Regions from separate parts of the Photobacterium sp. HL06 genome, predicted to be linked through region 3. Evidence: predicted binding sites of a transcription regulator. Region 3 holds the regulator's gene; each other region holds the start of a gene.

Evidence for each region. The regulator CRP, encoded in region 3, controls carbon source genes, mostly activating them, when cyclic AMP is high. The targets are predictions, from matches to a motif close to TGTGANNNNNNTCACA.
Region 1: the regulator CRP is predicted to act here: its motif matches at 7,985-8,000, upstream of pyrG (CTP synthase).
Region 2: the regulator CRP is predicted to act here: its motif matches at 6,916-6,931, upstream of recB (exodeoxyribonuclease V subunit beta).

Annotation. Positions count from the first base shown of each region.
Region 1 is NZ_CM183914.1:558,093-568,931, reverse strand. It holds gene AC51G0_RS02810 (peptidoglycan DD-metalloendopeptidase family protein) at 1-313, opposite strand, end outside; gene AC51G0_RS02805 (protein-L-isoaspartate(D-aspartate) O-methyltransferase) at 320-949, opposite strand; gene surE (5'/3'-nucleotidase SurE) at 952-1,701, opposite strand; gene truD (tRNA pseudouridine(13) synthase TruD) at 1,682-2,746, opposite strand; gene ispF (2-C-methyl-D-erythritol 2,4-cyclodiphosphate synthase) at 2,828-3,301, opposite strand; gene ispD (2-C-methyl-D-erythritol 4-phosphate cytidylyltransferase) at 3,307-3,999, opposite strand; gene ftsB (cell division protein FtsB) at 4,091-4,363, opposite strand; gene eno (phosphopyruvate hydratase) at 4,880-6,181, opposite strand; gene pyrG (CTP synthase) at 6,262-7,902, opposite strand; gene mazG (nucleoside triphosphate pyrophosphohydrolase) at 8,106-8,909, opposite strand; gene relA (GTP diphosphokinase) at 9,043-10,839, opposite strand, start outside.
Region 2 is NZ_CM183914.1:632,044-642,882, reverse strand. It holds gene argA (amino-acid N-acetyltransferase) at 1-962, shown strand, start outside; gene recD (exodeoxyribonuclease V subunit alpha) at 1,045-3,147, opposite strand; gene recB (exodeoxyribonuclease V subunit beta) at 3,140-6,748, opposite strand; gene recC (exodeoxyribonuclease V subunit gamma) at 7,061-10,510, opposite strand; gene AC51G0_RS03135 (TDT family transporter) at 10,655-10,839, opposite strand, start outside.
Region 3 is NZ_CM183914.1:262,632-273,470, forward strand. It holds gene AC51G0_RS01215 (aminodeoxychorismate/anthranilate synthase component II) at 1-414, shown strand, start outside; gene AC51G0_RS01220 (aspartate aminotransferase family protein) at 826-2,040, shown strand; gene astA (arginine N-succinyltransferase) at 2,184-3,200, shown strand; gene astD (succinylglutamate-semialdehyde dehydrogenase) at 3,218-4,675, shown strand; gene AC51G0_RS01235 (DUF1338 domain-containing protein) at 4,722-5,516, shown strand; gene AC51G0_RS01240 (hypothetical protein) at 5,588-5,782, opposite strand; gene crp (cAMP-activated global transcriptional regulator CRP) at 6,032-6,664, opposite strand; gene AC51G0_RS01250 (OsmC family protein) at 6,937-7,341, shown strand; gene AC51G0_RS01255 (phosphoribulokinase) at 7,652-8,521, opposite strand; gene AC51G0_RS01260 (YheU family protein) at 8,686-8,904, opposite strand; gene AC51G0_RS01265 (hydrolase) at 9,285-10,256, opposite strand; gene AC51G0_RS01270 (aminotransferase-like domain-containing protein) at 10,276-10,839, opposite strand, start outside.

The DNA of each region.
Region 1 (10,839 bases), 300 kb from region 3:
ATGAAGGGGCGACATATTTCGGTTTCCAAAGCTGTAACTTCTGCCCTGGATAAATTGTATAGGGGGGAGAAAGCTTGTTACTGGCAATGATATCTTTCACTTCCCGCCCTGTAATGTAGGAAATGAAATACAGGGTATCCCCTTTTTCCACCTGATAATAACTGCCGTGGAAGCTACCGCGCTCCACACTGTTATAATCTTTACCAAGGCTAGCAACAGGAGCCGGTGTGTGGCTGCTGCAGGCAGACAGCAGCAGGCAGGCAACTGCCGCTGCCGTGGTTCGCCGGATCAATTTCTTCGCCACCACACCCATCAGAATCTACGCCAGCTCACCTGCGACCAAGGGAACAAAGCGGACCGCTTCGATGTCCTTAGACAGGTACTGCTCACCATCTCGCACAATCTGCTTCAGCACTTGGTACTCTTCACCCACCGGGATGATCAAGCGACCACCGTCAGCCAGCTGGGCCAACAGCTCTAGCGGAATGATATCCGCCGCGGCAGTCACAATAATGGCATCAAATGGGCCCTTGCTAGCCCATCCCTTCCATCCATCGCCATGCTTAGTGGAAATGTTATGCAGATCAAGCTGTTTGAAACGTCGCTTTGCCTGCCACTGCAGTGCTTTAATACGCTCGACAGAAAAGACATGCTCGACCATATGCGCCAAGATGGCAGTCTGGTAACCGGAGCCCGTACCAATTTCCAGCACCCGAGAGTGAGGTTTCAGCTCTAGTAGCTCGGTCATTTCGGCCACAATGTAAGGCTGTGAGATCGTCTGACCACAGCCAATTGGCAACGCATTATTGTCATAGGCTTGGTGGGATAAAGCCTCATCAATGAACAGCTCTCTGGGTACTGCCGACATCGCCTGCAATACTTTATCGTTACGGATACCCAGCTGGTGCAAAAATGTCAGCAGGCTATGCCGTTCTTCCACATAGCGCATCCTTAATTTGTCTCCACTTGTTTTAGCCATTGTTCAATGCCATTAATCGCATCATGCGCCGTTAAATCAACCTGCAAAGGTGTGATTGATACATGATTGTGCTCTATCGCATAAAAGTCAGTACCCGGCCCTGCATCCTGGCAAGCGCCGGGAGGGCCCAGCCAGTATATCGCCTTACCACGCGGATCGACGGCTTTTTCCATTTCTTCGGCTCGGTGACGGGCACCTAGGCGAGTCACCTGCCAGTCACCTAACTTAGAAAGCGGCACATCCGGTACATTGATATTCAATATCTTATTGTTAGGCAGCGGCTGCTTTGCGAGTTTTTCGACAATATCTTTGACCACCAGGGCCGCAGTCGCGAAATGCTTCGAGCCGACCAATGACACGGCAATCGCCGGCACGCCGAGGAAATGCCCTTCTGTTGCCGCCGCAACCGTTCCGGAATACAGCACGTCATCACCCAGGTTTGCACCATGGTTAATACCCGCGACAACAATATCTGGACGATAATCCAGCCATTCATTGAGCGCAAAGTGAACACAGTCTGTCGGCGTTCCTTCTACCGAGACCCGGCCTTCGCCTTCCTCGCGAATTCGTAATGGGTTATCTAAAGTGAGGGAATTCGATGCTCCGGAACGGTTACGATCCGGAGCCACTACCGTCACTTCGCCAAGCTCTTCCAATGCCACAGCCAGCGTATTGATCCCCTCGGCAAAAATGCCGTCATCATTACTGATCAGAATTCGCATGGTCGCCATCCTCTAGCTCACGCTCAATCATTAGTTCACGCACAACCGCTGTAGCAAAACAGCCCGCTGGCAGCGCAAATGACACAACCAGATCACTCTCTTCCTGCTGCCACACCATCTGCTGGGGCTTCAACAATAACGAGCGGCGCTCATGGCGCATCCGGTTGTCGCGGATCAGTTTTAGCAGCAAAGGCTCCTGCTCAACAATAGCCATCTCAAAGACTTCAGCATCGGCGGTTGTCGGCAGCGCGTTATCACCCATCATCGGCGCGGTGATAGCAATCTGGCCATTGTCGACTTGCTCTTGTAGCTCAGCCGTCACAGCTTCTGCAATGAAGCTCTGCTCTTCGCCGTTATGCTGCAAGCTATCACCCGCGAGCAGTGTCTGTACTTTACCTTGCTCAATACGGTTTGAGAGCACCAGGTTAAACAACCAAGAACGTGCCGCAGATAAATAGAAGCTGCGCTTGCTCTTGTCACGCACGCGGAATTCATCGTTGCCCCAGCTGCGTGCTTTCACCACATTGTTCCCATTATGGCCAAAACGCTGTTCGCCGAAATAATTTGGGACACCCTGCTGCTTAACTTGCTCTAAACGGGTAAGCACATCTTGTGGCTGGTCTAATTCCGTCAGGCGCAGCTGGAACCAGTTACCGGCAAGATCGCCCGGTCTTAGCTTTTTATCATGACGGGCGGTTTCCAGTACTTCTACCCCAGGGTGATCAGCGACGAATTGTGCTAAATCAGGATCAGGCTTGCCTGGCAGATGAACACTTAACCATTGTTCGGTAACAGCATGGCGGTCTTTCAGGCCCGCCCAGCTAACGTCGCGAGATTTAACCCCGCACGCTTTTGCCAGTTCATTCACAACATATTTGGTGTTTTCACCCGTCTTGCGGATTTTCACCATGAAATGTTCACCGGTACCGGCGAAATCAAAGCCTAAATTTTCTTTTACGACAAAATGTTCAGGCAGGACTTTGATTCGTCCCTGGCAAGCAGGTTTACCGTATAACCAGTTAAAATTGTCCATTACGTTAGACATATATACACCGTTTGTTGGCAGCAACAACTCGCTGCGAAACCTGCCGCAATTCAAGATGAGAAAGTGGCGGCAGGAAAAAATTTATTGTTTGCTGATCAGGACCACAGCCTCACAAGCAATACCTTCCTTACGTCCGGTAAAACCCAATCGTTCTGAAGTTGTCGCCTTTACATTAATATTATCAACATCTGTTTCCAGATCATCGGCAATCGCCTGGCACATCGCATCAATGTGTGGTGCCATTTTTGGTGCCTGAGCAATAATAGTGACATCCAGGTTACCCAAGCGATAACCCTTGTCCTTCACTTTACTATAGACATCCCGCAGCAGAAAACGGCTATCAGCCCCTTTCCATTCTGCGTCGGTATCCGGGAAATGGCGGCCGATATCACCGGCACCGATAGCCCCAAGCAGCGCATCGCATACAGCATGCAAAGCCACATCCCCATCAGAGTGTGCAATCAGCCCCTGTTCATAGGGAATAACCACGCCACCAATGATCACCGGCCCTTCACCACCAAATTTGTGTACATCAAAACCGTGCCCAATTCGCATCATGGCTAATCCTTTATTAGTTGTTGTAGATAAAATTCGGCCAGAGCCAAGTCTTCAGGCTGGGTGACTTTCAGGTTATCAGCCCGTCCTTGCACAAGTTGAGGTACAAAACCACAAAACTCAAGGGCAGACGCCTCATCGGTGATCACTGCACCTTGTTCAAGGGCATGCTGAAGCGAATCGCGTAGTTGCTTCACTCTGAACATCTGTGGCGTCAAAGCATGCCAAAGGTCACTGCGATCCACCGTTTCAGCAATACCCTGCCGACCATTGCCGCGTTTCATGGTATCTCGTACCGGCGCAGCTAAAATCGCTCCACATTTACTCTGGGTCGCTGTTGTGATCAGCCGCTCCAGGTCAAGTAGCTGCAAACAAGGGCGCGCAGCATCATGCACAAGCACCCAGCTATTGTCATCGTCAATGGCAGCCAGGCCGGCAAAAACAGAATCAGCTCGCTCAGCCCCGCCGTCGACAACGGTAATTCGCGGATCAGCGGCCAATGGCAAAGCCGAGAAATAAGGGTCGGTATTGCTGATCGCAATAATCACCCGCTGTACCGCCGGGTGGCAAAACAGCCGATCGATGGTGTGTTCTAAAATTGTCTTTCCTGCAATCTGCAGATATTGCTTCGGACGGTCTGCCGCCATTCGGCTACCGACTCCAGCAGCAGGTACAACTGCGGTGATCTTATCGGTCATGAGTAAGGTGTTTTTCGTTCAGAGTTAAAGTGATACCAATTGCAAGTGCCTATGCCTATGCCTATGCACAAGAGCACAGGCAATGTTGGCCTTAGTCACCGACAATACGAAAGAAGGTTTCTCCCGGTTTTATCATCCCGAGCTCGTTGCGCGCACGCTCTTCAACCGCTTCCTGACCTTGGTGCAGATCATGGATTTCGGCATACATTTGCTGGTTCCGCTGTACAAGCTCTGCATTGGCCTGTTGCTGAATGGCCACATTACCTTTTGCCGCCAAATAATCCATCATGCCGTTTTTACCAAGCCAGAAATCATACTGAAGCCAACACAGTACCGCCAGCAGCGAGACAGTTAACAAGCGCATGCAACTCCCCGTATTTCATATAATTAGTTCAATTTCCGGACAATTTGCCTAACTAAAAGCACTCAATTATGCCAAACAAAATAACGCTTTTAGTTAATGAAATTGCAGTTATACCAAACAGAATAATTATCTGATCCAATCAGAGCGATGCCAGCCGATTGAGAGCAATCCAAATTGATGAAGATATAGTGGTTCTACATCAAAGTAATTTGGGGCTGATATCGAGCGGCTGTCACGCTCCCGAAGGGCGAGTTGCAAAGGCTCAATACTGTGTTGCTCGATTTTGGTGGATATGAATACACCTACAATCAAGCGCCTTGTATCTGAACCTTTTCAAGCTCGCTGATAGGCCAGATAATTGTTCAGTTTGGTATACGCTAATAATCCCATAAAGCGCAAGGTGTGACTAGCGCCTAATACCAAACTCATTATTTATTCGGACATAAAAAAACCGCCTCACGAAGAGGCGGTTCAATAATTCAGGGTGATAAGTTCACCCTAAAGGTAAGCTAATAATTAAGCTTGGCCTTTAACTTCTTTAAGACCGTTGTAAGGTGCTTTCTCACCTAGTGCTTCTTCGATACGAATTAGCTGGTTGTACTTAGCAACACGGTCAGAACGGCTCATAGAACCAGTCTTGATTTGGCCTGCAGCTGTACCTACCGCTAGATCAGCGATAGTTGCATCTTCAGTTTCACCTGAACGGTGAGAGATAACAGCCGTGTAACCAGCGTCTTTAGCCATTTTGATTGCAGCTAGAGTTTCAGTTAGAGAACCGATCTGGTTGAACTTGATAAGGATAGAGTTAGCTACGCCTTTCTCGATACCTTCAGCAAGGATCTTAGTGTTTGTAACGAACAGATCGTCACCAACTAGCTGAAGCTTGTCGCCCATTAGCTCAGTCTGGTGCTTGAAGCCAGCCCAATCTGATTCGTCAAGACCATCTTCGATAGAAACGATAGGGTACTGGTTAGCAAGGTCTTGTAGGTAGAAGTTAAACTCTTCAGAAGTGAAGATTTTGCCTTCGCCTTTCATGTTGTAGTTGCCAGCTTCTTTGTCGTAGAACTCAGATGCAGCACAGTCCATTGCTAGAGTAACGTCTTTACCTAGTACGTAACCTGCAGCTTCAACCGCTTCTTTGATTGCAGCTAGTGCAGCAGCGTTTGATTCTAGGTTAGGAGCGAAACCACCTTCATCACCAACGGCAGTGCTTAGGCCTTTCGCCTTAAGAACTTTAGCTAGGTTGTGGAATACTTCAGCGCCGATACGTAGGCCTTCTTTAAGAGTTTTCGCGCCAACTGGCTGGATCATGAACTCTTGGATGTCAACGTTGTTATCAGCGTGCTCACCACCGTTGATGATGTTCATCATTGGTAGAGGCATAGAGAATACGCCAGCTGTGCCGTTTAGCTCAGCAATGTGCTCGTAAAGAGGCATGCCTTTAGCTGCAGCTGCTGCTTTAGCATTCGCTAGAGAAACAGCTAGGATAGCATTCGCGCCGAAGTTAGATTTGTTTTCAGTACCGTCTAGATCAAGCATTACCTGATCAACAGCAGCTTGGTCTTTAGCGTCTTTACCAACAAGCGCTTCAGCGATAGCACCGTTCACAGCTTCAACAGCTTTAAGAACGCCTTTACCTAGGAAACGAGACTTGTCGCCGTCACGTAGCTCAAGAGCTTCACGAGAACCAGTTGATGCGCCAGATGGAGCAGCAGCCATACCTACGAAACCGCCTTCTAGGTGAACTTCAGCTTCAACAGTTGGGTTACCACGTGAATCGATGATTTCACGACCTAGAACTTTAACGATCTTAGACATTGTGTTTCCTCTTGCTTTATCTTCAATTTAAAAGCTAAAAAAATAGCTGTAGCCATAACCGCTACAGCTATCCGTAATCCTTACTTATTCAGTTCACCGCGCTGGTTTTCGCCAGCCGCTTTTACAAAGCCTTCAAACAATGGGTGACCATCGCGAGGCGTTGAGGTGAACTCAGGGTGGAACTGAGCAGCCACGAACCATGGGTGGTTCGGGATCTCAATAATCTCCACCAGCTTCTTGTCTGCAGATAGACCAGAAATCTTCAGACCCGCTTTCTCTAGTTTCGGCAGCAGGTTGTTGTTAACTTCGTAGCGGTGACGGTGACGCTCATGAATAGTTGCGTTACCGTAAAGCGCACGCGCTTTAGAACCGTCTTGTAAGTGACATAGTTGAGAACCAAGACGCATAGTACCGCCAAGATCTGAGTTTTCAGTACGCTCTTCAACTTTACCTTCGCCGTCAACCCACTCAGTAATTAGACCAACCACTGGGTTTTTCGTTTCAGCGTTAAATTCCGTTGAATGCGCATCTTTCAGACCTGCAACATTACGTGCAAATTCGATCAATGCCACCTGCATACCCAGGCAGATACCTAGATATGGAATTTTGTTTTCACGTGCATATTGTGCTGTCAGGATCTTACCTTCAACACCACGTCCACCAAAGCCACCAGGAACTAAGATTGCGTCTAGGCCTTGTAGTGCTTCTGCACCTTTAGACTCAACGTCTTGAGAATCAACATACTTGATTTTCACTGACAGACGGTTTTTCAGGCCAGCGTGCTTCAAGGCTTCGTTCACTGACTTGTAAGCATCCGGTAGTTCGATGTATTTACCGACCATACCGATGGTTACTTCGGCTGTTGGGTTGGCTTCTTCGTAGATTACCTGTTCCCACTCAGTCAGGTTCGCTTCTGGTGCTGTAATACCAAAACGCTGACAAACAAGATCATCAAGACCCTGGGCTTTAATAAGCTGTGGAATTTTGTAGATGGAATCTACATCTTTCATTGAGATTACTGCTTTTTCCTGTACGTTACAGAATAGCGCGATCTTCGCACGCTCATTAGCAGGAATGTTACGGTCAGAACGACATACTAGGATGTCTGGCTGAATACCGATAGAAAGTAGTTCTTTTACAGAATGCTGAGTTGGCTTAGTTTTCACTTCACCAGCCGCCGCCAGGTAAGGAACCAGAGTCAGGTGCATAAACATTGCACGCTCGCGACCGAGTTCTACTGCTAGCTGACGGATTGCTTCCATGAACGGTAGTGATTCGATATCACCGACTGTGCCGCCCACTTCCACGATAGCCACATCATGGCCTTCTGCACCAGCAATCACACGCTCTTTAATAGCGTTCGTGATGTGTGGGATAACCTGAATCGTTGCACCTAGGTAGTCACCACGACGTTCTTTACGCAATACGTCCGCATAGACACGGCCAGCAGTAAAGTTATTGCGTTTAGTCATCTTGGTACGGATGAAACGCTCGTAGTGGCCTAAGTCAAGATCGGTCTCTGCACCGTCTTCCGTAACGAATACCTCGCCGTGCTGAATCGGGCTCATTGTGCCTGGATCAACGTTGATGTAAGGGTCTAGTTTCATCATGGTCACTTTTAGACCACGTGCTTCTAGAATAGCCGCCAGAGATGCTGCAGCAATACCTTTACCTAGTGAGGATACGACCCCGCCCGTAACAAAAATGTAATTCGTTGTCATGTTTAACCTGGAAGATTGGTGTAGAGGATTAAAGTGTTTCTGGACGGGAAATTAGTATACCAGACACACTTTATCGCCACAACGTGAAAACTATCACAGCATTGATCGATTTTTTTTGTTTCAAATCAAATATACCCAACAGCATGACTATTATGCCGCTTTGGATGCCGATATCCTGCCCTGACTGGTGGGTTTGGCACCGACTATCGCTCTCGTTGTTTTACCTTGTCCCACTCGCTATCGAGCATTTCCAGCGAACAATCGTCAAAGCGCTTCCCTTGTTCTAGCACACTTTTTTCAACTTCGCGAAATCGGCGCTCGAATTTTTTATTGGCCCGCTGCAAGGCCGATTCTGGCTTCACATTCAGATGGCGGCTCAAATTGACGACAGCAAATAACAAGTCACCCACTTCTTCTTCGATCTTACTTTGATCAGGTGACACTTGGATGACTTCTTCCATCACCTCGTCAATTTCTTCTTTCACTTTTTCAACCACCGGGCCGACCGTATTCCAGTCGAAACCGTGCTTGGCGCAACGCTTCTGAATTTTATCGGCACGGGTGAGTGCTGGCTGGGCTTTGGGGATATTCGCCAAGATACTGGTATCTTCCCCTTTCGCTTCACGTTCTTTGGCTTTCTCTGCCTCCCAGTTGGCATTGATTGCCGCATCATCAGCAAACTCAGTCTCACCGAAGACATGGGGATGACGGCGGATCAGCTTTTCATTTATTCCGGCAACCACATCATCAAACTCAAACAATCCCTGCTCTTTACCCAGCTGGCTGTAGAAGATCACCTGAAACAACAAATCCCCGAGCTCTTCACGCACGTCATTCCAGTCCTGCAGCTCAATCGCATCAGCTACCTCATACGCCTCTTCAATGGTATGCGGCACGATAGAGGCAAAGCTCTGCTTGAGATCCCACGGGCAACCTTTGTCCGGATCCCGCAATGTCGCCATGATCTCAACTAGCTGCTCGATCGATGTTTGCTGTTTATCACTCATAGTTGTCATTCTTGTGTTCTTTCATTCTGTTAAAAAAACGGGCGGCATTATGCCACCCGCTTCTCGCTTCTCGCTTCTCGCTTCTCGCTTCTCGCTTCTCGCTTCTCGCTTCTCGCTTCTCGCTTCTCAAAGCCTAGTACAGGCGCTTAGCCTCTGCGACATCCTTCACCTGCTCTACCCGCTTAAGCACCCGGCTCAATACTTCAAGATCCGTCAACTCCAAATCAAAGTCCATGATCGACATCTGTTTCTTGAAGTCGATGCGGCTCTTCATGCCCGCAACTTTGACTTTTTCGTTTGCCAGCGTATTGGTCAAATCTTTGATCAAGCCATTTCGTTCTGACGCCGTTACACGCATTGTTATGTTGTAATTACCGACAAACCCACCGCCCCAAACGGTGTGGATCATTCGCTCTGGGGCATGATGACGCAGCTCTTCAAGCTGCTCACAATCACTACGGTGCACCGAAATACCCCGGCCTTGTGTAACAAAGCCAATAATTTCATCACCTGGAATGGGCTGGCAACAGCGTGCAAGGTGAGTCATCAGGTTATCGACACCTTCAACAACTACCGCATCACGTTGCGGCTTTTTACTCTCGGCTTTATTGCTCGCCTCTGCCAGCTTTTCCAGCAGCTGCTGATCTTCTTCTTCCGCCGTAGGCTTATTAACTAACGCATTAATATGGTTAATGACCTGATTAATTCGTAAATCGCCACTACCCACCCCGGCATACAGCTCATCAGCCGAGTTGACGTTAAAACGCTTCAGGGCATAGGCTTCGGCATCTTTCAGTGTCGCACCTATCTTGGTTAGCTCTATTTCGAGGATCTCACGGCCGCCAGCGATATTCTTGTCGCGGTCCTGCTTGCGGAACCAGGCATGTACTTTGGCCCGCGCGCGGCTAGAGGTCACAAAACCCAGGTTTGGATTAAGCCAGTCACGCGACGGGTTTGGCTCCTTCTGGGTAATGATTTCAACCTGCTCACCCATTTGCAGATGGTAGGTAAAAGGAACAATACGTCCTTCAACCTTGGCCCCGATACAACGGTGGCCGACCTCTGAATGGATATGGTAAGCAAAGTCCAGCGGCGTCGCATTCAATGGCAAATCAACCACGTCCCCTTTTGGCGTGAAGGCGTAAACCCTGTCATCAAACACCTGGCTACGTAGCTCGTCGAGCATTTCGCCTGAGTCTGACATCTCTTCCTGCCACGCCAGTAGCTTGCGCAGCCAATTTATTTTCTCGTCATACGACGATTTCGCGCCTCCTGACGAGCCTTCCTTGTACTTCCAGTGTGCCGCAACACCCAGCTCCGACTCTTCATGCATCTGCTTGGTACGGATCTGAATTTCAATCGTCCGGCCTTCCGGGCCCAGCACTACGGTATGGATAGACTGGTAACCGTTAGGTTTAGGATTCGCTACATAGTCATCAAATTCTTTGGGCAGATGGCGGTACTTGGTATGCACCACCCCCAGAGCGGCATAACAATCTTGCAATTGATCAGCAATGATACGTACCGCACGCACATCAAACAGTTCATCGAAGGCCAAGCTCTTTTTCTGCATCTTGCGCCAGATACTATAGATATGCTTAGGGCGGCCATGAACTTCAGCTTTGATGTGTGACGCTTTCATGGACTCATCTAAGTCTGTCACAAAATGATCGATATATTGCTCACGGTCAATTCGGCGCTCAGACAACTGTTTGGCAATTTGCTTATAGGTATTGGGGTGGTTATAGCGAAATGCGTAATCTTCAATTTCCCACTTTAGCTGGCCGATCCCAAGGCGGTTGGCTAGCGGGGCATAAATATTGGCACACTCTTTTGCCGCCGCGCGGCGTACCTCATCCGGCTCGTCCTTCACTTCACGCAGGTTACAGATACGTTCAGCCAATTTGATCACCACGCAGCGGAAATCATC
Region 2 (10,839 bases), 370 kb from region 3:
GTTCACAGATCAACGTTGTCAGCGGCAATTTTATTATCGCCCAGCCGCTGGGTATTGATGACGGGATCGACTATTACCACAGTGGCCGGATCCGCCGTATTGATATCGAAGGGATCCACCGTCAGCTTGATCAACATGCCATTGTATTATTAGGCCCGGTTGCCAGCTCGGTCACCGGGGAATGCTTCAACCTCACCTCGGAAGAGGTCGCCACCCAGCTAGCGGTAAAATTGAAAGCCGATAAGCTGATAGGCTTTTGCTCCGAGCAAGGGGTTCTTGAGGAAGATGGCACTGCTGCCTCCGAGATGCTGCCCAACGAAGCAGAGCATGCCCTGCAGCAGCTGATCGATCGCAACGCCGATGACTGCGGTACCGGCCGTTTTCTCCGTGGCGCCATTAGTGCCTGCCGCGCAGGTGTGCCGCGCAGCCACTTGATCAGTTACAAAGAAGACGGCGCCCTGATCCAGGAGCTGTTCTCTTTTGACGGTATCGGTACGCAGATCGTCATGGCCAGTGCAGAAAAAGTCCGCAGAGCCGGCATTGATGACATCGGCGGGATCCTGGAGTTAATCCGCCCGCTGGAGCAAGATGGCATTCTGGTGCGTCGTTCTCGCGAGCAGCTAGAGCAAGAAATTGAGCAGTTCACCATAATTGAACGTGACAGCCTGATCATCGGCTGTGCGGCCTTATACCCATTTGCAGAAGAAAAGATAGCCGAAATGGCCTGTGTCGCAGTACATCCTGACTATCGCGATGGTGACCGTGGTGCCCTGCTACTGAGCAGGCTACGCCAGCAGGCCAAAGAACAAGGGCTGAAACATATCTTCGTTCTGACAACCCGCAGCCTGCACTGGTTCCGTGAACAAGGATTCTACGAGTCCAGCGTTGAGCAACTGCCGATGGCAAAGAAAGCCCTGTATAACTTCCAGCGTCGCTCGAAGATCTTAGTTCTCGATTTATAACCCCCGCTCCAACAAAAAGAGTCAGCACCTGCTGACTCTTTTCATCGTTGGAATAACACCTGCCTTTAGCCTGGCGAATGTTTTATCCGAGCAATTTGGCTAAACCACTGGCTCGTTCCGTTCGTAATCGAACGGATCGGTTAACCACATCTTGCGGCGCAAACAAATAAAGTTTCTCTTTCGCCCGGGTTACCCCGGTATAGATTAATTCCCGGGTCAGTATCGGGCTAAACTCAGCTGGCAGTACCATCAGGGTATCGGCAAACTCGGATCCCTGCGATTTATGGATGGTCATGGCATAAACCGTTTCATGTTCGGGGATCCGGCTTGGCAGTACCCCTCGAATAGAGCCATCCGGCATATCAAAATAAACTCGCAGGCGGTGCTGCCCGGTTTGGGGATCCGGCTCGGGATCCAACATCGCAATTCCGATATCACCATTGTACAAACCGAGGCCATGATCATTGCGGGTGATCATCACCGGTCGACCAATATACCAAGTCTCATCACCCGGATTAATTTTACCGAGCCGTGCCAGTGCACGTTCAATTCGCTGGTTCAGTCCAACGACACCAAAATCCCCTTCTCGCACTGCACATAACAAACGAACACTGGCAAAGGCTTTTAGTATCTCGGCAGGGGATTGCTTGCTGTCAATCGCATCAAGATAATCACGATAAAACGTCACCGCCATATTGATCATGCTCTGGTAGCTATCGGTATTGAGCGGATAATGGTTAATATCCTTATAGCCCTGCTGCCATACTTTCTCAACCTGGTAAGGCTGGCCGGCATTAATCGCCTTTGCCAGTTGGCCGATCCCGGATTGAGCATGAAAGCGGTAGCTCTTGCGCAGCATACATAAGCTATCGGCCACGGCAGCGGCGGTTTCGCCCTGCCCTGCCGCAAGTTGGTAGCCGGTCAGCTTGCTCAGCAACTGGCCCTGCGACTGGCTATAGCCCTGCTCGGCAAAAGAGCAGATATCACCGAGTACCGCCCCCGCTTCCACCGAGGCCAGCTGATCACGATCGCCCAATAAAATCAGCTTGGCATGAGGCGGCATCGCATCAAGCAAACGTGCCATCATTGGCAAATCCACCATCGAGGCTTCATCAACCACCAACACATCCAAGTGCAGCGGGTTATCGCGATGGTGACGAAACTCGACCCGGTTCGGAATCGACCCCAGCAGACGGTGAATCGTACTGGACTGGGTAGGAATATGATCTTTGACTATTTTCTCAACCGCCAGAGATTGCACCGCGGCACCAATCGACTCGGTCAGGCGTGCCGCCGCCTTGCCGGTAGGCGCCACCAGCTTAATCGTCGGGACCTCAAGCTCACCTTCGCCGCTGGCCTGCAGCGCCTGGGTCACCAAAGCCGCCAGCAACTTCGCCACAGTGGTCGTTTTACCGGTTCCCGGGCCTCCCGAGATCACCGCAAACTGGCGGGTCAGCGCAACCGCTGCCGCCACTTTCTGCCAATTCAGGCAAGCTGAATTTGGCACCAAGGTATTCAACGGTGCCAGATCGCCAGCACGGGTAGCCACCGTCAGCACCTGATCAATAGCAACCCAATCTAGCTGCTCAGGGGCAACGACATCCAGCTTGTCACAGACTTCCTGGCGGCGCACCTCAGGGGCATCCGGCTGCGATTTTTCGCCTTTTCTCAATTGCTGCAATGCCTGATAAAGATAGGTGTAGCTACGGGCAAACAACTCATCGAGCTTGGCAGCCATCTGCTCCGGCTGGATAGCAGATACTTGTTGGTCGGCCAATGAGGCCAGCTCCAGTCTCGAAGCGACGGTCTGCTCAAATTGCCAATAACGGTTGAGGTACAAACGGCCGTGTGCAAGCACTAAAGGGGTCGCCTCACTACCATTGGACACGGCAACCGAAGACGACAGCAAAGCATCCCATTGCGCCAGCTCTGGCAAGCCTTCCATCAGCTGCTGGCTATGCTCGGCATTTAAGCCAAACAAGTGCCCGGTATCGAGCTGTGCTAAAGGCAGGCAGACATGCCCGCGCCCCAGCTCGGCGCTGGCCAACGCCGCCGCCATTGTCACCAGCTGACAGAGGTTTGCACCATCTGAAGCTGCCACCGTGGTTGAGATAAACTTGGCAAACTGATAATCCAACGGACGGAGTACACCCTGCCGAGTCAATAATTCAAGCCGTTTAAGCATCAAGGTGTTCTCCGTCAATCAGGGTTTCCAGTTCAGTCAGTAGTTCCAGGCTCGGACGTGCATTGAAAATACCGCTGTTGCTGTCCGATCTTACGCCACGCAGGAACAGGTAATAGACCCCGCCAAAGTGCTGCTCGTAGTCGTAATTGGCCTTACGGCTTTTGAGGAAGCGATGCAAGGCCAGTGCATAAAGCTGATACTGCAGATCGTACCGGTGCTCGCCCATTGCCTGCTCAAGCTTCTCCCCACGGTAAACATCAGGATCATCCCCCAGATGGTTCGACTTCCAATCCAATACGTAATAGCGCCCCTGGTGCTCAAATACCAGGTCAATAAAGCCCTTTAGCATGCCGCTGACCGTGGCAAAGCCCAGCTCCCCGGCACGGGCCGAGAGTGGATCATGGCGGGCAATGACCTTGTTCAGCAGCGGTGCCGACAGCACGTTGATCGGCAGCATGAACTCCATCTCGGTCAGGCGCTGCACGGCTGGAATATTACCCAGCAGCAAAGCATCACTATCGAGTGGGCAGCTCAGCACATCACGGATCATGGTTTGCAGTACCGGCAGCCATTCTTCGTCATAATTTTCCAACCGCAGCAGTTCCAAGATTTTATCTCGGGTCGCTTCACTCTCGACAGGCTCGGTGAATTCAATTTCTTCAAACAAGGTATGCAGGAAGGTTCCCGGCCTAGCGCCGCGCGGAAAAGTATAAATTGAACGCTCCGGCTCTATCAGCTCCCCCTCTTCACTATCGCTGTCGGATGAAGAATCGGTATCAAACCCCGGAAGCTCAAACGAGGCATCATGATTGTGGTGCCCCTGCTTCACTAAACCGGAATAACTGGTGATCCACCAACTACGTTCTATCTTGGCCGTAAATTCAGACGCCGCCAGCTCAGGCTGTTCACCTTCCACGGGGAGCCATGGCGAATCAGGCAACGCCGGCGGCGGTATAATAGCCATCGCCGATGACACGGATGTGAGTCGAGACAAAGCGGTGTCCAAATCTGCTACGCCGCCTTCCTGGCCGTCCTGAACCAGCCAGCCAATCGCGGCATTATGCAATCCTGTCGGCTCTTTACGGCTCAAGCCATTACGCAGTGGTGCCATCCCGATATAACAGCCATACACCGCACGGGTTAGGGCCACATAAATCAGACGCAGATCTTCAGCCAGGCGCTCTTTCTCGGCCAGCTCCATACTTTCTTCTTGCTCGGTAACATCCAGCACGGCCTGCTGAGTTTGATCGTCATGGAACAGAGCTATCCCTGCAGTACGGTAACCACAGACAAACGGCAGGAATACGATGTCATATTCTAGCCCTTTGGATTTATGGATAGTGACTATCTGAACCAGGTTACGATCCGACTCCAGCCGTAACTGCTGATCGTCAGCATTGCCGTTTGGCTCTTCAATATGCTCAGCCAGCCAGCGGATCAGGCCATGATCGCTATCTAACGTCTGGCTGGCCTGTTGCAGCAGCTCACCGATATGCAGGATATCGGTCAGACGACGTTCCCCACCATTTTCAGTCAGCAGCCGCTCTGCTACCCGGCGGCTTGCCAGCACATGGCGCAACATCGGCAGCACACCCCGGCTTTGCCACAGCTTGCGGTATTCACGAAATTCCGCAACATGCTGTTCCCACTTGTCTTCATCGACATTGAGCTCATCTAGCTGACGGGCACTGAGCGCAAACAATCCAGAAGCCAGTGCAGCCCTTAGGCCTCTTTCGTCCTCCGGCACCAATACCGCGACGAGCAGGCGCTGGATGTCGCTCGCTTCGGTACAGGCAAAAACACTGTCACGGTTCGACAGATAGACACTGGCGATCCCCTGATCTGCCAATGCCTGGCGGATCATCGCCCCTTCTGTTCCGGTTCGAACCAGCACCGAGACATCGCCAGCCTGTATCGGCTTGGTTTTCTCGCCATCCACCAGCAGCGCTTCCCCTTGCTGTGACAACGTCAGGATTTTTTGGATCTCCGCCGCCGTCGCGGCCGCCATCACCTGATTGTAATCGCCTTTTTTCACCGGCTCGTCGGCATCCTGACGCCAGAAACTCAAGGCAGGCTGTTTTGTCCCGGCCAGTTGCCAGCTACGGCTGGCCGCTTTCGGGCTATGTTTGACCGGCAGGAAGGTGATGTCCTGATCATAAATAAACGGTCGTTGCGGCTGCTGGAAAATACAGTTCACCGCTTCCACCATTTCAGCCGTCGAACGCCAGTTGGTCCCTAGGGTGTAATGGGCCTTCACTTGGCGACGGGCCTGGATGTAAGTAAAGATATCTGCACCGCGGAAGGCGTAAATCGCCTGCTTCGGATCCCCGATCATAAACAGGCCGCAGGCGGACTCTGCCGACAATGCCTCAGCGCCACCTTCTGTATGCTGAACTTCACCATATACGGTATTAAAAATGCTGTATTGCAGCGGATCGGTATCCTGGAACTCATCAATCATTGCGACCGGAAACTGGCTGCGGATCCGAGCTGCCAGGCTACCTTCAGTGTCATTGGCCAATGCCGCGGCCAGCTGGGTTAGCAGATCATCGAACGACAGCCAACCTTTGCGCCGCTTCGCCTCGGCCAGCAGCTGACGGCATTCTTTTATCGCATGTGCCAGCAGGGGATCTTTGACATTGGGCTTATTGGCCAACAAGGTTCCAATAGCAGCAAACACCGGATGCTCAGGTGGAGCGCCTTTACTGGTCTTATCCAGCAGTACTTGCTGGTCAAACTTCTCCAGTGCCTTTGGCAGCTTGTACCCCGTGGTCTCCTGCTCTGCCCATGCACCGACTTCCGCCAGCGCTTTTGGCAGGCTGGTTTTGGTATAGCTGCGTTTGTTGACCCCGGAGCTGGCAATCAAATCCTGAAAATCGGCGGCATCAGCCCGCCATAGCCGCTTTACATGCTCAATGCGCTCAATATTGTCATCATGGACCTGCTGCAGCGATCCTTTCAGCTCCGGCGCGCGAATTACCACTTCGGCACCAGAGAGAAAAATATTGATCTCCCTTAGCAACGTGCCCGGCGATGACCAGATACTACGTACTTCGCCTGCCAGCGTACGCGGCAGCGGATAAAAGTTACGGCGCCAATAGTCGGCAACCACCTGTGCTCTCAGGTGGCTCTCTTCGGTGACAAACTCATTGTCAAACAGGCTACCGGACTCAAAGGCATTCTGGGTAAGCATCCGCTGGCAGAAACCATGAATGGTAAAGATGGCCGCCTCGTCCATTTGCCGCTCAGCCTGCAGCAGGATCGCTGCCGCCGCTTTGTGATCGAGCAGATCATCCAGCAAAGGTTTGATCACCGGATCTTCACTGAAACCACGGCTAAAAGCCAGTCGTGCATCGTGGATACGGCGCCGAATACGGTCACGCAGCTCAGCCGTCGCCGCTTCGGTGAAGGTTACGACCAGGATCTGATCAACGGTCAGCTCCCGCGGAAAGCAATTGCCACTATCGCCGTGGCCAAGCAGCAGACGCAGATATAGGCTGGCTATAGTAAAGGTTTTTCCGGTACCGGCCGATGCCTCTATCAGGCGGTTGCCATGAAGGGGGAACGTCATTGGCTGCAGATCCTGAGGCTCCGCCAGCATGATGGTGTGGCCGGTATCGGCCTGCTCAGGCGATTTTTGTTGTTGGGTCATAGGATGCGCGAATTCCTGTTGTTGATCGAAACACTGTCCGAACAAAATAATTTTTTGTGATCAGGCACTAATTCAAATGAATATATCGAATTAACTGACTATTTTATCTATTGATATGAGAGATATTTCACGGTTTCCCCCAGAGCCATTCGTTACTATCCGCGTCACGAAATCTGGTCTACCTCTGGACCTGTGGCCGTACAGCGAACACCCTACAAATAAAAATGATTTGCTGGCGGCCACGCTACATCTCTCCTGATATTAGCCGTCTTCTTCCACAGCCCTTAAATGCAGCAACGCAGGTTTTAGCAATTGCCCTGCCCATAACTGGAGATCGGAAGCTAAAACATCGTTCCATTCAGGCCAAACCCGGTTGATGTAGGCGTTGGTTCCTTCGCCTTCGAACATATAGCCACCATTAAAGGCTTCGGCCATTTTTGCTTTGGCTTTGTCTAGGGTTTTCTCATCGTCATACCAGTTGCCCTTCTTATCCTGGCAGGCCTGAAGGCCAGCGAGTACGGTGCGCGGGAAATAAGGCAGTGGCTGGGTCAACCCCTGATAATACGCCTCCACCAGCGCAGTCAGCTGAGTGCGGGCATACTCTGGGCTAACGGGATCCAATGTGTAGTGGGCATCGACACCAACCAGATGAGTCTGACTCGATGGTACGACCAAGGCCTGGCAAAGGTGATCAATCCAGCCCTGCAGAATATCCTGCGCCCGGACTTTACCCGGACGGTAACGCACCAGGCCACTATGAAAATAGTGCTTTAGCCAGCCCTGAAGCTGGATCTGGGACCCGGCAACCTGCAAGGATTGATCAACTTCGGTATCCGGCAGCGGTTTCTCCATCAACCCGGCGATTTTGTCTGCCAGTTTTTCAATCTGAACCCGCTCTTCCACCAGCTCCAGTTCACCAAACTCGGCCAGCGGCAACCCGCCTGACGCCTGCTGGTACTCAGCAAAGCGCTCGAACACCGCCTCTTTGCTGGTGTCACCACAGTTATAACTATCAAGGAAGGTCGCCAATAGATCACTGCGAAGCTGGAAACGGCTCAGGCCATCAAGCACAAACGGCTCGTCATCTTCCATTGCCCCTTTGGCCGATTCAAAAAAGACTTTAAGGCGGCGGTTGAAGAAATACTGTACCGGCAAGCGCCAAAAACGGGTTAGCTCGGCCAGTTCAAGTACCGGTTCCATTCCGGCTTCAACAGGCTCGGCATCTAACGGCTGATCCTGGAATACTTCTGCACAGACCTGCTCGCGGTTTGCCGCCGGCAACCACTCAGCAGCGAAACTCGGCGCCGCCCCCTGAAATGCCTGCGGGCTAAACGGTACCAGCGGATGACTATGGATCAGCGACTGCTCAAGGCGTGTAGCAGAGTGATCGACGGTTAACGCTTCATCGCCCTCTAGCATGTAACCTTGCTGGCAATATTCCAGCAGCTCGCTAACCAAGACCGACGGCATTTTTTCACTGTTATCCTGGATCGAGCGGCCAACATAGCTGATGTACAAGGTTTCCTGCGCTGACTGTATCGCCTCAAGGAACAGGTAGCGATCATCATCACGGCGAGAACGGTCACCGTATTTCCCCCGCCCGGCCATCAGGTCAAAGCCTTCAGGGGGAATAGATCGCGGATACACCCCATCATTCATCCCCAGCAGGCACACGACCTTGAACGGGATCGATCGCATCGGCATCAGAGTACAGAAGTTCACCTGGCCGGCCAGGAAACGCTGGCTGACCCGCTCTCCGGACAACTTATCATTGAGGTAACCTCTCAGCACCGCCGGACTAATATCAACAGCATAACCGGCATCATCCAACTGCTGCTCCAGCTGCTGCAACTTATCACGGATCATCCGCAGCACCATCTCACCGTCGGTATCAACCGCAAAGAAATCATCCAGCAGCTGATTCAATACTCCAATCCACGCCTCCACTGGCTGTGGCCGGGCCAGCTGCTGACGGTAATGCATCAACATTTCGATGAATAACCCAAGCTGGCCAGCCAGCTCGGCATCCATTCCCTGCACTTCATCGTAGGCCAATACGCCCTGGTACAAGCCGGAGCCCTGCGGCATAGCATAGCCGAGCAACATTCGCTGCAGGCCAAATAGCCAGGTATTCTGTTGCTGCTCAGGCAGCTGGAATTCGCTCGCGGTTTCCCCGTCGAGCCCCCAGCGGATCCCGACTTCTTCAATCCAGTGCTTAATGCACTCAAAGCGCTCGCTATCGAAGCCAAACTTCAACATGACGGCCGGCACTTCCAGCAGCTCCAGCAATTCAGACGCCTGGCAACGGCTTTCCGGCAGGCTCAGCAGTCGCAGGAAGGCCAGCAGCACCGGGTTTTCCTGATCCGCACTACGGTCTGAAATCGAGAATGGGATGTAACGCTCGCCCGGCGCATTGCCGAACACGGCCTGAATGTATGGGCTATAGCAGTTGATGTCGGCTACCATCACCACAATATCGCGTGGTGACAATTCAGGGTTGTCTGCGAGCATCGCCAATAAGTTGTCATGCAGCACTTCAACTTCACGCATCGGTGAATGGCAGGCATGGATCGCCAGCGACTTATCCTGCGCCGATACTGCCAGCTTATGGTGACTGGATTCAGTCAGCTCATCATTGATCCGATCTTCAAGGTTAAGGATATCGGCCTGGATTGAGTGCAGCAGAGAATCTGGCTCAATATCGACAAATGCTTCGACATCATAGGCTTCCATCTCTGACAATAAATACAGGTTATCGCGCCCCAGCTTACCCAATGAAGCCAGCAGGGTATTACCGACCGCACCTTCATGAGTGTCATCTACCAGATTATCTTCGATGTCACCTTTGAGCGGGGAAATAACTTCGCCACGCTCACTGTGATCAATACACCATTGCAGCTGTTGGCGCTGCTTAGCGGCCAGCCGAGCCAGATATTTTCGATCCCGTACTTCCCCCCAGTAGTGACGGCAAGGGTTAGTAAACATCAGGTGGACATCGATATGCTTGCCCAGGGCCGCCAACGCATCCAGGTAACGTGGTGGCAGTGCTGAAATACCAAAGACAAACAATCGTTTCGGCAGCCCCTCGGGCAGCGGTGCGCCACTTTGCAAATAGCCTTCAAGCGTCTCAATAAAGTTGTCATACAGGTTGGCACGATGGTACGGCGACTGATCAAGCCCCAGGGTATGATCATAGAGCGCCTGCCATAGCAGTGGTTGCCACGGATGGTCAGCCGTCAATTCCGGGTCAACCTGATCAGATTCCCAAGCTTGGATCCACTCCGGGCGATATACCAAATACTGGTCGAAAATATCTGCAATCTTTTCTGCCAGCTGGTAGCTTTTCACCTGTTGGTCGTCATCACTCAGGTAGCGCGCCAGTGGTTCAAATTCTGGTTTATCAAGCTGCTTCGGTAATACCTGCATCAGCTTCCAGGTCATGGCTTCTTTATTGAAGGCACTGCGTTGCGGTACATCGCTGAGCACCTCAGTAAACATATTCCAGATAAAGGTCGCCGGTAGCGGAAATTCAAGGTTGGCGGCAATACCAAGGGACTTGGCCAGCTCCAGTTTCAACCACTGCGACATACCCGGGCTTTGAACCAGGATTTGCTCCTGCTCAAACGGGTTGTCCAGCGGATCGAGGCGGATAAGTTCAACCAGAAGGGACTTCAGCAGATCCAGTTGGTTTGAGTGATAGACAGTAAACACGCAGATATCTCACGAACAGAGAAAATTACAACGATTGTCTACCAATAGGCTACTTGCTGCAAACAAAAAGGCCCGGCGATCCGTCATTTTACAGGGCGAAAATTCCGGGCAAGATACTCACATCAAAAAGCGTAGAAATGCTATTTACATCCCCTGTAGCTGTAGGTTAAGTAATTGGGTTATTGGACGATAATGAGCGAGATAGCGCAAAGCGACATAGCTCACCACCGCTGTTGCCATGTACAACTCAATAGTGGCAAGCATATGGACTTGATCGACATAATGCGCGGCGAAACCAAAATCCCCCATCCATGTCGCCACTTTGAACA
Region 3 (10,839 bases):
ACCCCCAATGAAGCCGGTATTTCGCTACAGGCGATCGAACACTTTGCCGGTAAGCTGCCTATTTTGGGTGTTTGCCTTGGCCACCAGTCGATTGCCCAAGTGTTTGGCGCAAAAGTGGTGCGGGCCCGCCAGGTGATGCATGGCAAGACCTCGCCAGTGGTCCACACTGACCGCAGTGTTTTTGCTGCGCTGAATAATCCGCTGACGGTGACTCGTTACCATTCGCTGGTGGTACAGGCAGATACGCTGCCTGACTGCTTTGATGTGACCGCCTGGACCGAGCGTGATGGCAAGTTTGATGAAATCATGGGGATTGCCCATAAGAGGTTGCCTATCGAGGGGGTGCAATTTCACCCTGAAAGCATTCTGACCGAGCAGGGTCACCAGTTGCTGGCTAACTTTCTTCGTCGCTGATGCAGTGGAAAAGGATTGCAGCAGGATTTTATGCTGCATAATGTCCTAACGTAGTCATTCCTCTACTCATCATGTTGCGGGGTTTTCTCTGTTTACCGAAGAGGCTAACCCTGCAAACTGTCTTATTTCCGCGATCCTTATCACCTTTCTTAACATTTATTTATCGTTTTTTCGAAACCCCTATCAGCAATCTTATGCACTTGCTGAGTGGCTGCCTGCCTTTATTTCCTATGCGGAAAAACACTTTTATCCAATGTGCTGTTAATAAATCCCCCTCAAACCCGCATAAATATGTATTCAACAGAGAGTTAGCCAACCCAAATAAAGCATAAAAAAAATATTCTGCTATTGGAATTGGTTAATAAAATGTAAATACTATGCTTAAGACGCAATACACAGAAGGAAAGGATGATGGCAATGGAGCACAAAGTAGGACGTCAGTTGTTTGATGAGGTAATGGTACCTTGTTACTCCCCAATGCAGATCGTACCGGTGAAAGGCCAGGGTGCGCGTGTATGGGACCAGGACGACCGGGAATATATTGATTTTGCCGGTGGTATCGCAGTGAACTGCCTGGGACATTGCCATCCAGTTATGGTCAATGCGCTCAAGGAGCAGGCCGACAAGCTGTGGCATTTGAGCAATGTCATGACCAATGAACCGGCGCTGCGCCTGGCGAAAAAACTGACCGAACACAGTTTTGCCGAGAAGGTGTTCTTTGCTAACTCTGGTGCCGAGGCTAACGAGGCGGCCCTGAAACTGGCCCGCCGTTACGCGGCTGATAAATTTGGCCCGGAAAAATCCGAGATCATCTCATTCCAGCAGGGCTTCCATGGCCGAACTTTCTTCACGGTAACCGTGGGTGGCCAGGCGGCCTACTCCGATGGCTTCGGCCCGAAACCGGGTGATGTGACCCACCTGGTATACAACGACTTATCGAAGCTGGCTGAGCATATGTCAGAGCGTACTTGTGCGGTGATGATGGAGCCGTTGCAGGGCGAGGGCGGGATCATTTCACCGACCCAGGAATTTATCCAGGGCGTACGCGAGCTATGCGATAAGCACAACGCACTGCTGATCTTTGATGAAGTCCAGACCGGTAATGGCCGTACGGGTGATTTCTATGCCTACCAGGGGCTGGGCGTAACCCCGGATATCCTCAGCACCGCGAAGTCGCTGGGCGGCGGTTTCCCGATTGGTGCCATGCTAACCACCTCAGAGCTGGCGACTCACTTGAAAGTGGGCACGCACGGTTCTACCTATGGCGGTAACCCGCTGGCTTGTGCTGTAGCAGAAGCGGTGGTGGATGAAGTGACCAAGCCGGAAGTGCTGGCTGGCGTTAAACAACGTGAGCAGTGGTTCCGTGAGGCACTAGATCGTATCAATGCCAAATACCCAATTTTTGACGAAGTACGCGGCAAAGGCTTGCTGCTTGGCGCGGCTCTGAACAATGAGTGGCAGGGGCGTGCCCGTGACATCCTGCTTGCCGCTGGCGAAGAAGGCCTGATGGTCTTGGTAGCGGGAGCCAACGTGGTGCGCTTTACGCCATCACTGGTGATCGACAAGGCCGATATCGATGAAGGTATGGCGCGTCTTGAGCGTGCGATTGCCAAGCTTCACCAGTAAAGCCTATCTAAGTCTTGCAGCGACTGGCAGGAGCCTGGTCGCTGCACTTGCCTGTTTTTCTGAAAATTCGAAGGCAATAAATACACTATTTGAAAACGATTAGTTAGCGGTCCTTGCCGCTACCTGCATCAGGAGGGAGTTCGATGCTGGTTATACGTCCTATTACTGAAGCCGATTTACCAGCGCTAATGCAATGCGCTGAAGAGTCCGGTCATGGTTTTACTTCACTACCGGTCAATGAAGAGATCCTACGCAACAGGATTGAGCATTCGGTTGAAAGCTTTGCCAAAGCCGTTACCAAGCCGGGGCCGGAAGGCTACCTGATGGTGGCAGAAGATACCGAGACTGGAGAGATTGCGGGTACAACAGCAATAGAAGCCGCTATCGGGCTGGATAATCCCTTTTATACCTATCATCTGAGTACTGTTGTTCACTCATCCCGCCGCCTAGATGTTCACAACGTGGTGAAAGTGCTGACATTCGGCAATGACTACACGGGTGTAAGTGAGCTGTGTACCTTGTTCTTGCGTCCGGAGTGGCGTCAGGGGCTCAATGGTCGCCTGCTGTCGAAGTGCCGTTTTATGATGATGGCCGAACACCCGGAGCGTTTTGATACTACCGTGATCGCAGAAATGCGCGGTGTTTCCGATGAAGAAGGCCATTCACCGTTCTGGGAGTGGCTCAAAGATCATTTCTTCTCGATTGACTTTACGCTGGCCGATTACCTGACCGGGATTGGCAAGAAGGGCTTCATTGCTGATCTGATGCCGAAGCTACCGATTTATGTCAATTTGCTGAGCCCGGAAGCCCAGGCGGTAATTGGCGAGGTCCATGAGAAGACCCGTCCGGCCCTGCGCCTGCTGGAAAAAGAAGGGTTCAGCTGCCGCGGTTATGTCGATATTTTTGATGCTGGCCCAACGGTTGAGTGTGATATTCGCAATATTGAATCGGTGCGTCATTCACAGCGCTGTACGGTCGCGATTGGCGAGCCGGGCAATGGCAGAGATTGCATCATCGGTAACGCTTCGTTTGAAAACTTCCGTGCCGTCGTCGGCAAGGTAGCGCTTGATAGCGAGAACGAAGTGGCGTTGATGAGCGCCGACATGGCAGAAGCATTGCAGGTACAAAACGGTGATCAGGTTCGCCTGATTGCGCAATAACAGGACGGGAGAACATCATGACACAATGGATTGCGGGAAACTGGCAGGCAGGTAATGGCGAATCGATGCAGTCACTGAACCCCTTTAGCGGTGAGGTGATCTGGCAGGGACAAGGTGCGACTGCCGAACAGGTTGAGCAAGCGGTCGCCAGTGCCCGTCAGGCACTTCTGAGCTGGCGTAAAACTGCGCTTAGCGAGCGCCAGGCCATCGTTGAGCGTTTTGCCGAGCTGGTAAAAGAAAACAGTGAACATATCGCGCACACTATCGCTGAAGAAACCGGTAAGCCGTTGTGGGAAACCCGAACGGAAGCAGGGGCGATGGTGGGTAAAATTGCAATCTCGTTGCGTGCCTATAACGAGCGTACCGGCAATAAGCAGAAAGAAGTTGCAGGGAGCCAGGCGGTATTGCGTCACCGTCCGCTGGGTGTCATGGCGGTTTTCGGCCCTTATAACTTCCCGGGCCACCTGCCAAATGGCCATATTGTGCCTGCGCTTCTAGCGGGGAATACGGTGGTATTCAAACCGTCTGAGCTGACGCCGAAGATTGCCGAAGAAACCATGAAACTGTGGCAGCAGGCTGGCTTGCCTGACGGGGTGATTAACCTGGTGCAGGGTGCGCGTTCTACGGGCGAGGCATTGGCAGGCTCCACCGGCATTGATGGCCTGTTGTTTACCGGCAGTGCCAATACTGGCCATATCCTACACCGTCAGTTTGCTGGACAACCAGGCAAGATGCTGGCACTTGAGATGGGCGGCAACAACCCGATGGTGATCTCAAATGACTATGGCGAGCTGGAAGCAACTGTCTACACTATTATTCAGTCGGCCTTTATCAGTGCCGGCCAGCGTTGTACCTGTGCCCGCCGCCTGTACCTGCCGCAAGGTGAAAAAGGTGACGAACTGCTTAAGCGCTTGGTAGCAGCCACGGCACAGCTCAATATTGATGGGCCGTTTGCCGAGCCTCAGCCATTTATGGGGCCGCAAATATCTGAAGCGGCGGCGGATGGCATCATCCGTGCACAAGCCAACCTGGTAAGCTTTGGGGGCGAGCTGCTGCTTGAAGCCAAGCGTGGCCAGGGGGCGATTGTAACCCCGGCTATAATTGAAGTGAGCCAGATTGCAGAGCTTCCAGATGAAGAATATTTTGGTCCGCTGCTGCAGGTGGTTCGCTACCAGGATCTGGAGCAGGCGGTGACGCTGGCCAATGACACCCGGTATGGTTTGTCTGCAGGCCTGGTATCGACCAGTGATGAGGAGTGGCAGTACTTTATTGACCATATCCGTGCCGGCATCGTGAATCGTAACCGTCAGTTGACAGGTGCGAGTGGTGATGCACCGTTTGGTGGGCCAGGAGCGTCCGGTAACCTACGACCGAGTGCGTACTATGCCGCTGACTATTGCGCTTATCCAATGGCATCGATGGAAGGTGAGCAAACTGAGTTACCGGCACAGCTGTCACCGGGCATCACGCTGTAAGTACTGAATGTTGCTATTTATCTATCAATAAGGGGATTGCATCATCATGGAAAGGGTCGAACAACTGTTTAACGCGCTGTGGCAAGATTATACCCAGCGACTATGTCCATCAGCGGCTCAGGTGCATGATCTGCTGGAGGAAGGCGAGCCCCTGCTCAATGACCATATCGCCCTGCGGACATTTAATTTACCCCAGGTCGGGCTCGATCGCCTGGCCGCACCGTTTATTGCTATTGGCTATAAACCTTGTGGCAAATATCACTTCGAGGCGAAGAAGCTTTATGCCGAGCATTTTGAGCACCCTAACCCACTGGCACCGAAGGTGTTTATCAGTGAGTTAATGGTAGGGCAATTCTCGTCATTGCTGCAGCAGACGGTACGCGATTTGGTGAACCAGGTACCGGAAGCGGCGATGCACGATCCCGCTTTTCTGTACGGTGGGCGGCTATGGGATCTGGATTTTGCCACCTATGAACTCCTGGCGGCAGAAAGCGAATATGCCGGATGGCTGGCGGCTCATGGATTTGGTGCTAATCATTTCACGGTTAGCATTAATCAGCTGGAGCAGTTTACCGAAATTCACGAAGTGAACCATCTGCTGCGCCATAATGGCTTTTTAATCAACGAGTCGGGCGGAGAAGTGAAAGGTAGCCCTGAAGTAATGTTGGAGCAATCTTCAACCATGGCTGATCGGGTATCGGTAAACTTCACTGATGGCGTACGGGAAATCCCAGGTGGCTTCTATGAGTTTGCCAAACGCTATCCAATGGCGGATGGAGAGCTCTACCGGGGTTTTGTTGAGGCCTCGGCCGATAAGATTTTTGAAAGTACCAATCAATAATCCAATATCTACATAAGATCCCTATATCCACGGTAGCGACTGGTTACCGTGGATATTTTTTTAGGTCGGTATTAGTGCTGGCTATCAAGCGGTGGCACCCAGGAGGTATCATGATCCTGGTGGCGGTTTGATGGGTCAAATGATGTTTGCTGCTCCAGGTAGTGGCGCTGATCACTGAAACCGGTAAGCTCGACAGTCGTAGGTAGGGTATGTATTACGGCTGGTGGCGTCGTGCCGGCGTTGGGTGCAAAGCGTTCGATATCCATATCATTACATTCCATGTTATCCCGTTCGTATCTGATACCATTTCCTCAACCGTTGGATCAGACCGCGAGGTGAATACAATTCATATGCACAATGTAGCATTAATGAGGAGGAGTGCAAGGGGACTATCGTGACCGTGGCTGCAATTTATGTTTAAGGCCGCTGTAATTATGTCTGCCGGGTATGATGGCGAATACAAAAAAAGCCGCATAATGCGGCTTTTTATCATTTTAGCTCACTGAGCTAGAGGTTTAGCGAGTACCGTATACGACGATAGTCTTACCGTGAGCTGAAATTAGATTCTGCTCTTCCAGCATCTTCAGGATACGACCGACTGTTTCACGTGAACAGCCAACAATCTGGCCAATTTCCTGGCGAGTGATCTTAATCTGCATACCGTCAGGGTGAGTCATCGCATCAGGCTGCTTCGCAAGGTTCAGCAGTGTCTGTGCGATACGGCCTGTTACATCCAAAAATGCTAGGTCACCGACTTTCTGGCTTGTCACTTGTAGACGACTAGCCATCTGAGCTGAAAGGCGCATCAGGATGTCAGGATTTACCTGAATCAGCTGGCGGAATTTCTTGAATGAAATCTCAGCGACTTCACAAGGTGTTTTCGCGCGAACCCAAGCTGTACGCTCCTGACCTTCTTCGAACAGGCCTAGTTCACCGATGAAGTCACCTTGGTTAAGGTAAGACAGGATCATTTCCTTGCCTTCTTCATCCTTGATCAATACGGCAACAGAACCTTTGACGATGTAGTAGAGAGTTTCTGCTTTCTCACCCGCATGAATCAAAGTACTCTTTGAAGGGTATTTATGAATGTGGCAATGGGAAAGAAACCACTCTAGAGTTGGATCTGTTTGAGGTTTACCTGGAACCATATTACTAACTTCCTCTGCGTTTGTTGCCCAACAACGACATCCCTATAATTTGAGGCTGGGCCTAACAATAGAATTGTTCGCCGTCTAGGATATTCAGTCAGCCGCTGGGCTGCAAGCTCACGTGAATAATTAGTTCAGAGTTTATCTGTTTTCGGCGCGTATTTCTTGATATTGATCTATCTGAAATAGGCATTTTGTAGTCATAAGTGTGCACATGATCACACAGTTGTGAGTTAGTGCCAAATCCCCCTGTTTGAAGTAAGGAGAAAGCTATGCAATCACGAGTGAAATGGGTCGAAGAGATGACTTTTCTAGGCCAGTCAAATTCTGGCCACAGCGTCGTCATGGACGGTAATGGGGGGGAGAAAGCACCTAGCCCGATGGAAATGGTACTGATGGCGGCGGGAGGTTGCAGCTCTGTGGATGTTGTCGATGGATTAAAATCTGCCGGACAGAAGATCACAGCCTGTGAAGCCCAAATTTCTTCCGAGCGCCGCGAGCAGGCTCCGCGAATTTTCACCTCGGCCAATATTCATTTTGTGGTCACGGGCCATGAGCTTGATGACGCCCTGGTGGCAAAAGTGGTTGCGGATTCGCTGCAGAAGTACTGTTCGGTCTGCCTGATGTTGGGTGAAGGGGTGGAGATGACGCACTCTTACGAAGTTATCACTGCGTAATGACTTCGGGAAGCGTATTACACTTCGTGTAAGAGGCGAGGGCGCTTCGCTTCGAGACGCGTGGAGAAGGCTTGCCTTGGCGTCGTCAGGTGACACTTTCCGTGAAGCGTAAGCGGATAAAATCGCTCTCCAAGCTATTATTTTCTGAAAATTAAAAAGCGAGAGTTTGTTGACGCTCGCTTTTTGGTTTCTACAATCTGCGCCGCTTCCCGCTTCCCGCTTCCCGCTTCCCGCTTCCCGCTTCCCGCTTCCCGCTTCCCGCTTCCCGCTTCCCGCTTCCCGCTTCCCGCTTCCCGCTTCCCGCTTTGCTTTACCCAATCTTCCCCGTCTCGATCAGCTGCTGGAGCAGTGGTCGCATGATCAGCTCCATCGCAAAGCTCATTTTGCCGCCCGGCACGACCAGAGTATTGTGGCGCGACATAAAGGATCCCTGGATCATCGATAGAAGATAAGGAAAGTCGACGTTCTTTATCCCGCGAAAACGGATCACTACAAAGCTTTCATCCAGGCTGGGAATGGCCTTGGCGCTGAGAGGGTTTGAAGTATCAACCGTCGGCACCCGCTGGAAGTTGATATGGGTGCGTGAGAACTGCGGGGTAATGTAATTGAGGTAGTCGTCCATCGAGCGGACGATTGATTCCATTACGGCTTCGCGGGAGTGGCCACGATCACGGGTGTCCCGGACGATTTTCTGGATCCACTCTAAGTTCACAATCGGTACCATGCCGATAAGCAAATCGACATGCTGGGCGACATTGGTCTCACCGTCGACGACACCGCCATGCAGGCCTTCGTAAAATAACACATCGGTATTTTCCGGCAGCTCCTGCCATGGGGTAAAAGAGCCGGGCATCTGGTTGTAAGGGACGGCCTCGTCAAATGTATGAAGGTAACGGCGGAACTTACCACTGCCATCATCACCATATTGACGGAAAAACGTTTCCAGTAACGGAAAGTCATTAGCCTGGGGACCAAAGTAGCTAATGTGCCGGCCTTGTTCTTTGGCCTTGCGGATCTCGACATCCATCTCCGGGCGGGTAAAGCGATGAAAGCTGTCCCCTTCCAGCCAGGCGGCATTAATGCTCATCATATTGAACATTTTACGAAAAGCTTCAGAGGTGGTGGACGTACCTGCACCTGAAGACCCTGTTACTGCAATAATCGGATGTTTTGCAGACATGACAAACCCTGTCGTTAACATTAACGGAAAGAGTTATTAACAGGCTAGGGGAGGAAGGTCAAGCAGAACCCGGGCTTAGAAGCCAAAAATGATACCGCTGCCCAATATGGTCATCCATAATTATTGGCAGCGCTCGTTGTCTAAGAATCTATTTAGGCGCTTATTCAGGATCTCATCTCGTGGCGTAGCTTGATGTCGACTGATTCATGGAGTTCGGAAAAGACGATCACAGCCTCGCCGGATGCAAGCTGCTGGCGGACATGCTGCACTTTTTGCTCCATCGTCAGCTCGCTCTCACCATAGTCGGTGCCTTCTCGCAGGACAAAGTGTTCAATCAGGTTTGTCAGGGTCTCTGGGTCAATATCTTGCCAGGGAATAATCATAGCGGGTTTCTAATGTTGTGGGAGATGGGCTGATTATATTGTTAATTTAGTAAATTGTAGAGCGGTTCTATGGCCCTGAGGCTCTATGGATAAACAGTTTCGAGTAACTAGGTTCTGGTGGAGCGAAAAGAAAAATGTTTGAGCCTCAATTTTAGATCGTAAAGTGTGCCTGTAGGACCATAGGACCATAGGACCATAGGACCATAGGACCATAGGACCATAGGACCATAGGACCATAGGACCATAGGACCATAGGACCATAGGACCATAGGACCATAGGACCATAGGACCATAGGACCATAGGACCATAGGACCATAGGACCATAGGACCATAGGACCATAGGATCATAGGGTTCAAGCTTTCTTTCTACGACTCTGCGCTAGTCTCTGGCAACTTTTTCAAACCACTCCGGTACCGTCTCTTCCAGCCAAAAACGCGGATTGCGCCACGAGCCGGAGACAAAACCGACATGGCCACCAAAGGGACTCAGGTGATAGTCGATATTATCAGGCAGAGGCTGGGTCGGGATCACGGCTGAGGTCATAAACGGGTCGTCGGCGGCATGAATGATCCGCAGCCGGGCTTTGACCTGCTGAAGTTTCCCAATGCCGCTGCAGCGCTGGTAATAGTCGGCGGCATCCTTGAAGCCATGCAGAGGAGCTGTTACCTGCTCGTCAAACTGCCACAGCGAGCTGATTTGCTGTACCTGCTGTGCTGGCAGAGGCATTTCATCTGGCAGAGCATCAATTTTAAGGCTGAGGTTTCTTTTCATCGAGCCTAACAGGTATTGCTGGTAGACCCTAGAAAACCCTTGCTGGATCCGATCCGAGCATGAGGCGAGGTTTAATGGCGGGGATATCACCTGTGCCGCTTCAAGCTCTGAACATACTCCCTTTTCAGCCAGATAGTTAACCAGCATATTGCCACCGAGCGATACCCCGACGGCAAAAAACGGAGTGTCAGGATACTGCCTACGTAGCCAGTCAATGAAAAAAGCCGCATCTGAGGTTTCACCTGAATGGTAGCCGCGTGGCTGACGGTTTATTTCTCCGCTACAGCCACGAAAGTGCATCATGACACCCAGCCAGCCCTGCAGGCTGGCTGCATGTAGTAATCCGTTGGCATAAGGGCTGTGGAAGCTGCCTTCAAGGCCGTGAAACAGGATCATAATGGGTTGGTTGGCCGGATGCTCCGCGGCAGGAGCTGTCCAGGCTAAATCCAGAAAATCACCATCCGGTGTTTCAATCCGTTGTTCTATCGGCGTAAACAGAGGCTTGCGGCGAAGAAAGCGTGGCAGCAAAGTTTGTAAGTGAGCGTTACGTAGCCCGCTTGCGGGCTCAAAAGGCATCATCGGCAGCTATTCCTTCTGGCTACAGGGGAAAGTCGTTCATCGGATCTTTTTCTAGCAGCTCTGCCAATATTTGCAAGCCCTGTTCCAGCTTCTGGTGGGTAAAAGGTGCGCTAATGGCCAGCCGGACTGCCGGGGGAATGGTTGCGCCTGGTGGGGTAAACATTTCAGCCGACTTGATAATCACCCCATGTTGCTCTGCTGCCTTGACGAAATCGCTGAGGCGCCAATAGTCTGGTAGTGTCAGCCAGACATGAAAGCTGCCTGTCGTGTGCTGGACTGCAAAGCGGCCCAAATGCCGGGTGACTAGCTGTTGGCGCTGGGCGATATCATGGTGTATTTGCTGCAGCACCCGATCGGCATCGCCTTTTTGGATCAGCTCACAGGCCAATCCTGTGAGTAGCGGGCTGATCATCAGGCTGTGATTGTGCAGGGCGGTATTGAGCCGCTGCTGAAGCTTTTGCGGGACTTGGATATAACCCAGCCGTAATCCCGGTGCCAGGCATTTTGACAGCCCGCCAATGTGGATCACCTGCTCTGGGGCGAGGTTGAGCATGGGCGCCGGGCGTTGCTGCGGCAGCAGGCC